Regions from separate parts of the Ancylobacter sp. 3268 genome, predicted to be linked through region 1. Evidence: riboswitches for the same ligand, from Rfam matches in the RefSeq annotation. Region 1 holds a riboswitch; the other holds the start of a gene.

Evidence for each region. A riboswitch is a leader RNA that binds a small molecule or an ion and turns the genes downstream of it on or off. The one in region 1 is predicted to bind cobalamin.
Region 2: linked by a shared signal. The riboswitch ahead of cobW (cobalamin biosynthesis protein CobW) and the one ahead of J2X65_RS00360 (ABC transporter substrate-binding protein) in region 1 are both predicted to bind cobalamin.

Annotation. Positions count from the first base shown of each region.
Region 1 covers NZ_JAVDUX010000001.1:81,956-85,351, forward strand. The annotation lists gene J2X65_RS00350 (ABC transporter ATP-binding protein) at 1-58, opposite strand, end outside; gene J2X65_RS00355 (iron ABC transporter permease) at 55-1,092, opposite strand; gene J2X65_RS00360 (ABC transporter substrate-binding protein) at 1,089-2,144, opposite strand; cobalamin riboswitch at 2,246-2,466, opposite strand; gene J2X65_RS00365 (Gfo/Idh/MocA family oxidoreductase) at 2,618-3,396, opposite strand, start outside.
Region 2 covers NZ_JAVDUX010000003.1:69,177-72,572, reverse strand. The annotation lists gene cobN (cobaltochelatase subunit CobN) at 1-105, opposite strand, end outside; gene cobW (cobalamin biosynthesis protein CobW) at 127-1,185, opposite strand; cobalamin riboswitch at 1,305-1,513, opposite strand; cobalamin riboswitch at 1,572-1,786, shown strand; gene J2X65_RS04795 (CbtB-domain containing protein) at 1,816-2,016, shown strand; gene J2X65_RS04790 (CbtA family protein) at 2,028-2,783, shown strand; gene cobU (bifunctional adenosylcobinamide kinase/adenosylcobinamide-phosphate guanylyltransferase) at 2,790-3,293, shown strand; gene cobO (cob(I)yrinic acid a,c-diamide adenosyltransferase) at 3,293-3,396, shown strand, end outside.

The sequences.
Region 1 (3,396 bases):
CGTCGACGATCATCCGCCCGCCCGCACTCCAGCGGGCATCATGGGTGGCGAGCGTCATGCCGGCCGCCGCGCGCGATAGAGGATCACGGCGAAGGCCGGGGCGCCGAACAGGGCGGTGACGATGCCGATGGGCAGGATCTGCTGCGGCACCAGAATGCGCGACAGGATGTCGGCCAGGATCATGAAGATGCCGCCGATAACCAGGCAGGCCGGCAGCAGGCGCGCATGACCCGGCCCGACCAGGAAGCGCGCGGCATGGGGGATGACAAGCCCGACGAAGCCGATCGTGCCGACGATGGCGACCATGGTGGCCGTGAGCAGCGCGGTGGTCGCCAGCAGCACCAGCCGCACGCGGGTGACGGCGACGCCGAGCGCTTGCGCCGCGTCGGCGCCGAAGGCGAAGGCATCGAGCGCCTTGGCGTGCACCAGGCAGACGACGAAGCCGATCAGCGCGACGGGCGTCGCCACACATAGGTCCGGCCAGCGGACGCCGCCGAAATTGCCGAGCAGCCAGAACATCACCCCGCGCGCCTGCTCGGCGCTGGCGAGCGTGGTGACGATGGTGGCGGTGGCCGCGTTGAAGAGCTGGGAGCCGGCGACGCCCGCCAGGATCACCCTGTCGCTGGCGCCACCCGCGCCGGTCGCCAGTAGAGCCACGACCGCCAGCGCCGCCACTGCGCCGAGGAAGGCGCCACCGGACAGGCCGAGCGTAGCGCTGCCGAAGCCGAGGACCATCACGCAGACCGCCCCGGTCGAGGCCCCGGCCGACACGCCGAGAATATAGGGTTCGGCCAATGGGTTGCGCAGCAGCGCCTGGAGGATTGCCCCCGAAACCGCGAGGGCGCCGCCGCACAGCGCCGCCATGACGGCCCGGCTCAGGCGGTAGTCGAAGATCACCCCCTGCTGGATGGCGCTGACCGGCAGGCCGAGGTCGAACAGGCCGTTGCCGAGCGCCCGAAAGGCGACCGGCAGCGGGATCGCCATCTCTCCCACGCTCACCGCCAGAGCGACGGCAAAGATGAGCGCGGCGAGCGCGAGGGCGGCGACGCCGATCCGCGCCGCCCAGTTCGGTCCGATGACGGCGTGGCTCAATTGGTGAGGCCGAATGTGTGGACCGCCGTCGCTATCGATTCGATGCCGTCGATCGCATCGACGCCCGGCCGGGTTGCACCGACGTCGACCACCACGATCCTGCCGTTACGCACCGCCGACAGCTTGCTGGCGACCGGATCGGTGTTCAGGAAGTTCAGCTTGGCGTCGATGTCGTCGGCCGGAAAGCGGCGGCGGTCCATCTTCACGATGACAAGCACGTCGGGATCGCTGGCCGCGATGCTCTCCCAGCCGACCAAGGGCCATTCCTCCTCGGTGGTGATCACGTTGCGTGCCCCGAGCTTCGACAGGATGTAGGCCGGGACGCCGTTCTTGCCGGCCATGAAGGCGTCGCCCTTGATGTCCTTGCTGGAGAACCAGACGGCCATCGACACGTTCTTCGCCTCCAGCCCGGCGACGGAGCGCACGGCGGCGGCCTCGCGCCGCTGCAGGCCGGCAACCAGCGCCTCGGCCCGATCCGCCACGTCGAAGATCGCGCCATATTCGCGGATGTTCCGATATAGCAGCTCGATCGAATAGATCTGCGTGCGCACGCCGTCGCCGGCGCCTGTATTGTCCTTGCCGACGCAATCGGTCGGCGAGACATAGACCGGCACCTTCACCCCGTCGAAGCGGTCGCGCTTGCCGACGATACCGTTCGGGCCGATGTGCCACTCATACATGGCGACGACGAGGTCGGGTTCCTGCGCCACGACCGCCTCGAAGCTCGGATCGTTGTCGGCCAAGCGCTTCACCTTGGCGTTCGCCGCTTCATACGGCTTGGCCACCGGGCTGAACCAGACAGCGGTTCCCACGAGGCGGTCGCCGAGGCCGAGAGCGTAGAGGATTTCCGTCTGCGCCTGGCCGAGGCTGACGACGCGCTGCGGCGCGTGGTCGATCACGACCTTCGCCCCGCAATTCTCCAGCGTGAGCGGGTAGTGCGTCGGATCGGCCTTCGCCGCGTCGGCGATGCCGACGCCGATCACAGCACCAAGCGCCAGAGCGAGGCTGCCGCCGCACCGCCCGAGGGCGTTACCCAGGAATTTCTTGAACATGTGTCACCGCTTCCCAAAAAGGAAGACGGGAAGCGCGAGGGAACCGGCGCATTCAGCGGAACCCCGCTGCCGACCGGCAACCTTCGGAGCACCCCGCCCGAAAGATGGTTGGCGATCAGGGCAGGTCTCCTGGCTTGCGGGTCGACGCTGGCTCCGCCCGGCCTTCCCGACGCAGCACGAGGCTTGGCGTCAGTGGACGATGGGCAGAGGGCTCGCCGCTTACAGTTGCGGGGGCAGCTTCGGATTTGGCACGGATGCCTCACCGAATTCCCTCTTAGCTTCAGGCGCGAACACCTGAAGAACCTTGATCGGTGGCGACCATAGCCGGCTTCGCCGCAACGTCAAGAACGCCGTTGGCTCCTGACGGGATCGCCGGGGGCTGGTGGAACCCCTTGGCCGGCGCTGGTCTCGTCGACGGGACGTTCTGTCGAGGCACGAAGCGGCGCGTCAGGCCGCCTCGTGCTTCTCCATCCTCAAAGCGCGAGTTCGCGGCGCAGCACTTCCAGCCGCTCCATGGCCACCACGCCATCGGCAATGGTCGGCGCCGCGGTCTCGGCTCCGGCAAGCGCGGGCACGACATCGGCAAGCAGCGCGTGATAGCCCTTCGGGTCTTCATTCGCCGCCGCGGTGAAGTTGGGCTTCCAGGTGAGCGAATCCACGTCATCGGCGAGTGTCGCATTGGGATCGGCCACCTTGAAGGGCGGGTTGCGATGCCAGCGGATCTCGATCACGTCCTCGACCTCGATGCGCTGGTGATCGCCCATCAGCTCGATCCGTTCCACCGGTGTGCCGCGTGACTGTATCGTACCCATGGCGATGTTGCCGATGGCGCCGCATTCGAACTCGAAACCGACGTGGAACAGCACTCGACCGGGGGTCTTCTCCACCTTGCGGGCCGAGATCGTCTTCACCGGCGAGACCAGGAAGGAGACGAGGTCCATGTAGTGCACGCAATGATGCAGGAAAAAGCCGGTGTAATCGACATTGCCGACGAAATAGCCGGGAGCCGTCATGTAGTAGCCTGTGAGCCCGAGCACATCGCCGAAGCGCCCCGAACGCACGATATTGGCGGCCATCTTGTTGCCGATCGAATAGCGCTTCATGAAACCGACCAGCAGCGGTTTTCTGGCCTTTTCGGAAGCCGCGAGCAGTTCGCGCGCCCCCGCTGCGGAGCCGGATGGCGGCTTCTCCATGAATACGCCGAGCCCGCGCTCCAGCGCCTTCTTGCCGAAGGCGAGATGCTGGTCTGGAC
Region 2 (3,396 bases), on a different contig from region 1:
GCTGTCGGCGAAGGAGGCCACCACCAGCTCCGCCGGCGCCTGCGCGAGGTCGACCGGTTCGGCGAGATCGTCGAGCGAGGTCGATGTGGTGGCGAGTATGTGCATGCCGCCGCGGGCCGATCTGTCTCAGGCCACCGCCGGCTCGCCGGCGAGGATGCTCTCCACCTTCGCCCGGTCGAGCCCCTTCAGCCCGATGGCGACCAGCCGCCCGGCCCGCTCCCCGGCGGCCCAGGGGCGGTCGAAATGATGCTCGACACGCGGCCCCACCGCCTGCACCAGCAGGCGCATCGGCTTGCCTTCCACCGCGAGGAACCCCTTCACCCGCAGCACCTCGGCCTCCGCCGCCGCCCGCGCCACCCGCGCGGAAAATTCCGCCGGATCGGCGATCTCCGGCACCTCGACGACGAAGCTGTCGAAATCGTCATGGTCGTGCTCGGCCTCGTCGTCGTGATGGGTGCGCCGGTTGGCGATGTCGTCCTCGGTCCCCACCCCGAGGCCGAGCAACACCGCCGGGTCGAGCCGGCCGCCGGTCACGTTCACCACCTTCACCCCCTTCGGCAGCTCGGCGTCGAGCGCCGCCCGCGCCCGCAGGGCGCCGTTGGCGTCGATCAGGTCGGCCTTGGTCAGCACCACGAGGTCGGCGCAGGCGATCTGGTCGTCGAACACTTCCTCGATCGGGTCGTCATGATCGAGCGAGGCATCCGCCGCCCGCTGCGCGGCGAGCGCGTCATGGTCGTGGGCGACGCGGCCGGAGGCCAGCGCCTCGCCGTCCACCACCGCCACCACGCCGTCCACGGTGACCCGGCTGCGGATCGCCGGCCAGTGGAAGGCCTGCACCAGCGGCTTGGGCAACGCGAGGCCGGAGGTCTCGATCAGGATGTGGTCGACCCGCGGCGAACGCGAGAGAATCGCATCGAGCGCCGGCACGAAATCATCGGCCACCGTGCAGCAGATGCAGCCATTGGCGAGTTCGACGACGTTCTCCTCCGGGCAGGTCTCGATGCCGCAACCCTTGAGGATCTCGCCATCGATGCCGACATCGCCGAACTCGTTGACGATCACCGCGAGGCGCTTGCCTTTGGCGTTCTCCAGCACGTGGCGGATCAGCGTCGTCTTCCCGGCGCCGAGGAAGCCGGTGACGATGGTGCAGGGCACCCGGGCGAGCGAAGCAGTTTCAGCGGTCATGGCGGCGTCTCCGGCGGCGTTGCAAGGTTCGGGGCACGCCGGCCGCGGGAATCTTCCCGCGCAAGCCGCCGGAATCGGGCATCCGGCGACGTCACCCGCCTGCCGGGCACCCCGCCGGCACGCACGACCGAACCGACGGCAGGTCTCCTGGCTCGCGGGTCGTGGCCCTTGCCGCCTTCCCGGATCGCTCCAGTGGCCGTTGGCTCGGGCTCGCCGCTTACAGTTGCGGGGGCAGCCGCGGAATTGCCGTCCTGTTGCCGGGCCGGCGCACCGCATTCCCTCTTCGTCCCTCCCGGTGAGGGAGGAAACCGTCGGTCGCGGCCACTAAAGGAGCGCGAGGGGGGAATGTCAACGCGCAGGCATTGCGGAGACCTCGACTGCCGGTATAGTTGGTGCCAGTCGGCGGTTCCCGTGATGGGCACGGGACGCAAGACGGGAACGCGGTGGGACCGGGCCTTCGGGCAGGGTCGATTCCGCGGCTGCCCCCGCAACTGTGAGCGGCGAGCCCACCTCTACTGGCCACTGGCGTTCGCGCCGGGAAGGCGGAGGGACAGGCGACGACCCGCAAGCCAGGAGACCGGCCGTCGACATCACCCCTGGCCCTCGGGTGGAGGGCAAAAGGAGACGACCATGAATCGCCTGAACCTTCCGTCGCAGTCCGCCGCCGCCCCTTCCGCCGCCGTCGAGACCCCGGCGTCCCGCGCGCTCGCCATCACCTTCGCCGCGCTGCTCGGCGCGTTCGTGGTCGGCGGCGTCGGCTTCTCCCACATCGCCGCTGCGCACAATGCGGCGCACGACGTACGCCACGCCGTCGCCTTCCCCTGCCACTGACGGGGGCTTCCATGTCTCTGTTCAGGACAATCCTGCTCGTCGCCCTGGTGGCGGGCATCGCCACCGGCGTGGCTTCCGCCGCCGTGCACCTGTTCACCACCGTGCCGCTGATCCTCAAGGCCGAGACCTTCGAGGGCGGCGAGGCGGCCGCCACCGTCGATGCTCACGCCGCCGATGCCCACGCCACGGAGGCGCACAGCCACGGGGCGGCGACGCCGGCACACTCCCATGGCGACGGTGAGGAATGGGGGCCGGCCGACGGCTTCGAGCGCAACGCCTACACCGTGCTCGCCACCGTCCTCACCGCCTTCGGCTTCGGCCTGCTGCTGGTCGCCGCCACCGAGCTGAAGGGCGGCCTCGCCTCCTGGCGCGAGGGAATCCTGTGGGGCCTCGCCGGCTTCGCGGTGTTCACGCTCGCCCCCGGCCTCGGCCTGCCGCCGGAGCTGCCGGCCATGCCGGCCGCCGACCTGATGGCCCGGCAACTGTGGTGGATCGGCACCGCGGCGGCCACCGCCATCGGCCTCGCCTTGCTGGTCTATGGCCGCTCGCCGCTGCTGGCGGCGCTCGGCGTGCTCATCATCCTGGCGCCGCATGCCATTGGCGCGCCGCAGCCGGAGAGCCATGACAGCCCGATCCCGGAAAGCCTGCACCACAGCTTCGTCGTCGCCTCGGTGGCGGTGAGCTTCCTGTTCTGGGTGCTGCTCGGCGGGCTTTCCGGCTGGCTGCGTCCGCGCCTCGGCGCGGGCGGCGTGAATCGGACGGCCTGAACCGACATGCCCTTTACCCTCGTCCTCGGCGGCGCGCGCTCCGGCAAGAGCAGCCACGCCGAGGCGCTGGTGCAGCGCGCTCCTGCGCCGTGGTACTATGTCGCCACGGCGCAGGCTTATGACGCCGAGATGGAAGAGCGCATCGCCCAGCACCGCGCCCGCCGCGGCGAAGGCTGGGTCACCTTGGACGCGCCGCACGATCTCGCCGGCGCGCTTGGCGCCCTGCCGTCCGGCGCGCCGGTGCTGATCGACTGCCTGACGCTCTGGCTGTCCAACCGCATGCTGGCCGCCGCCGATGCCGATCTCGATTCGGCGATCCTCGAGGCCGAGCTTCTCGCCCATGACGGGCCGGTGGTGGCGGTGTCGAACGAGGTCGGTCTCGGCATCGTGCCGGACAACGCCCTCGCCCGCCGCTTCCGCGATGCCCAGGGCCGGCTCAACCAGCGCCTTGCCGCGCTGGCCGACGAGGTCGTCCTGGTGGTCGCCGGCATTCCGGTAAAGGTAAAATGATGACCGACCTTTCCCCCGAGGAGGCCGCGCGCCACCGCGAGAAGATGGCGAAGCGCAAGGCGGTGCAGGATGCCGAGGTGGCGGAAAAGACCCTGGAGAAGGG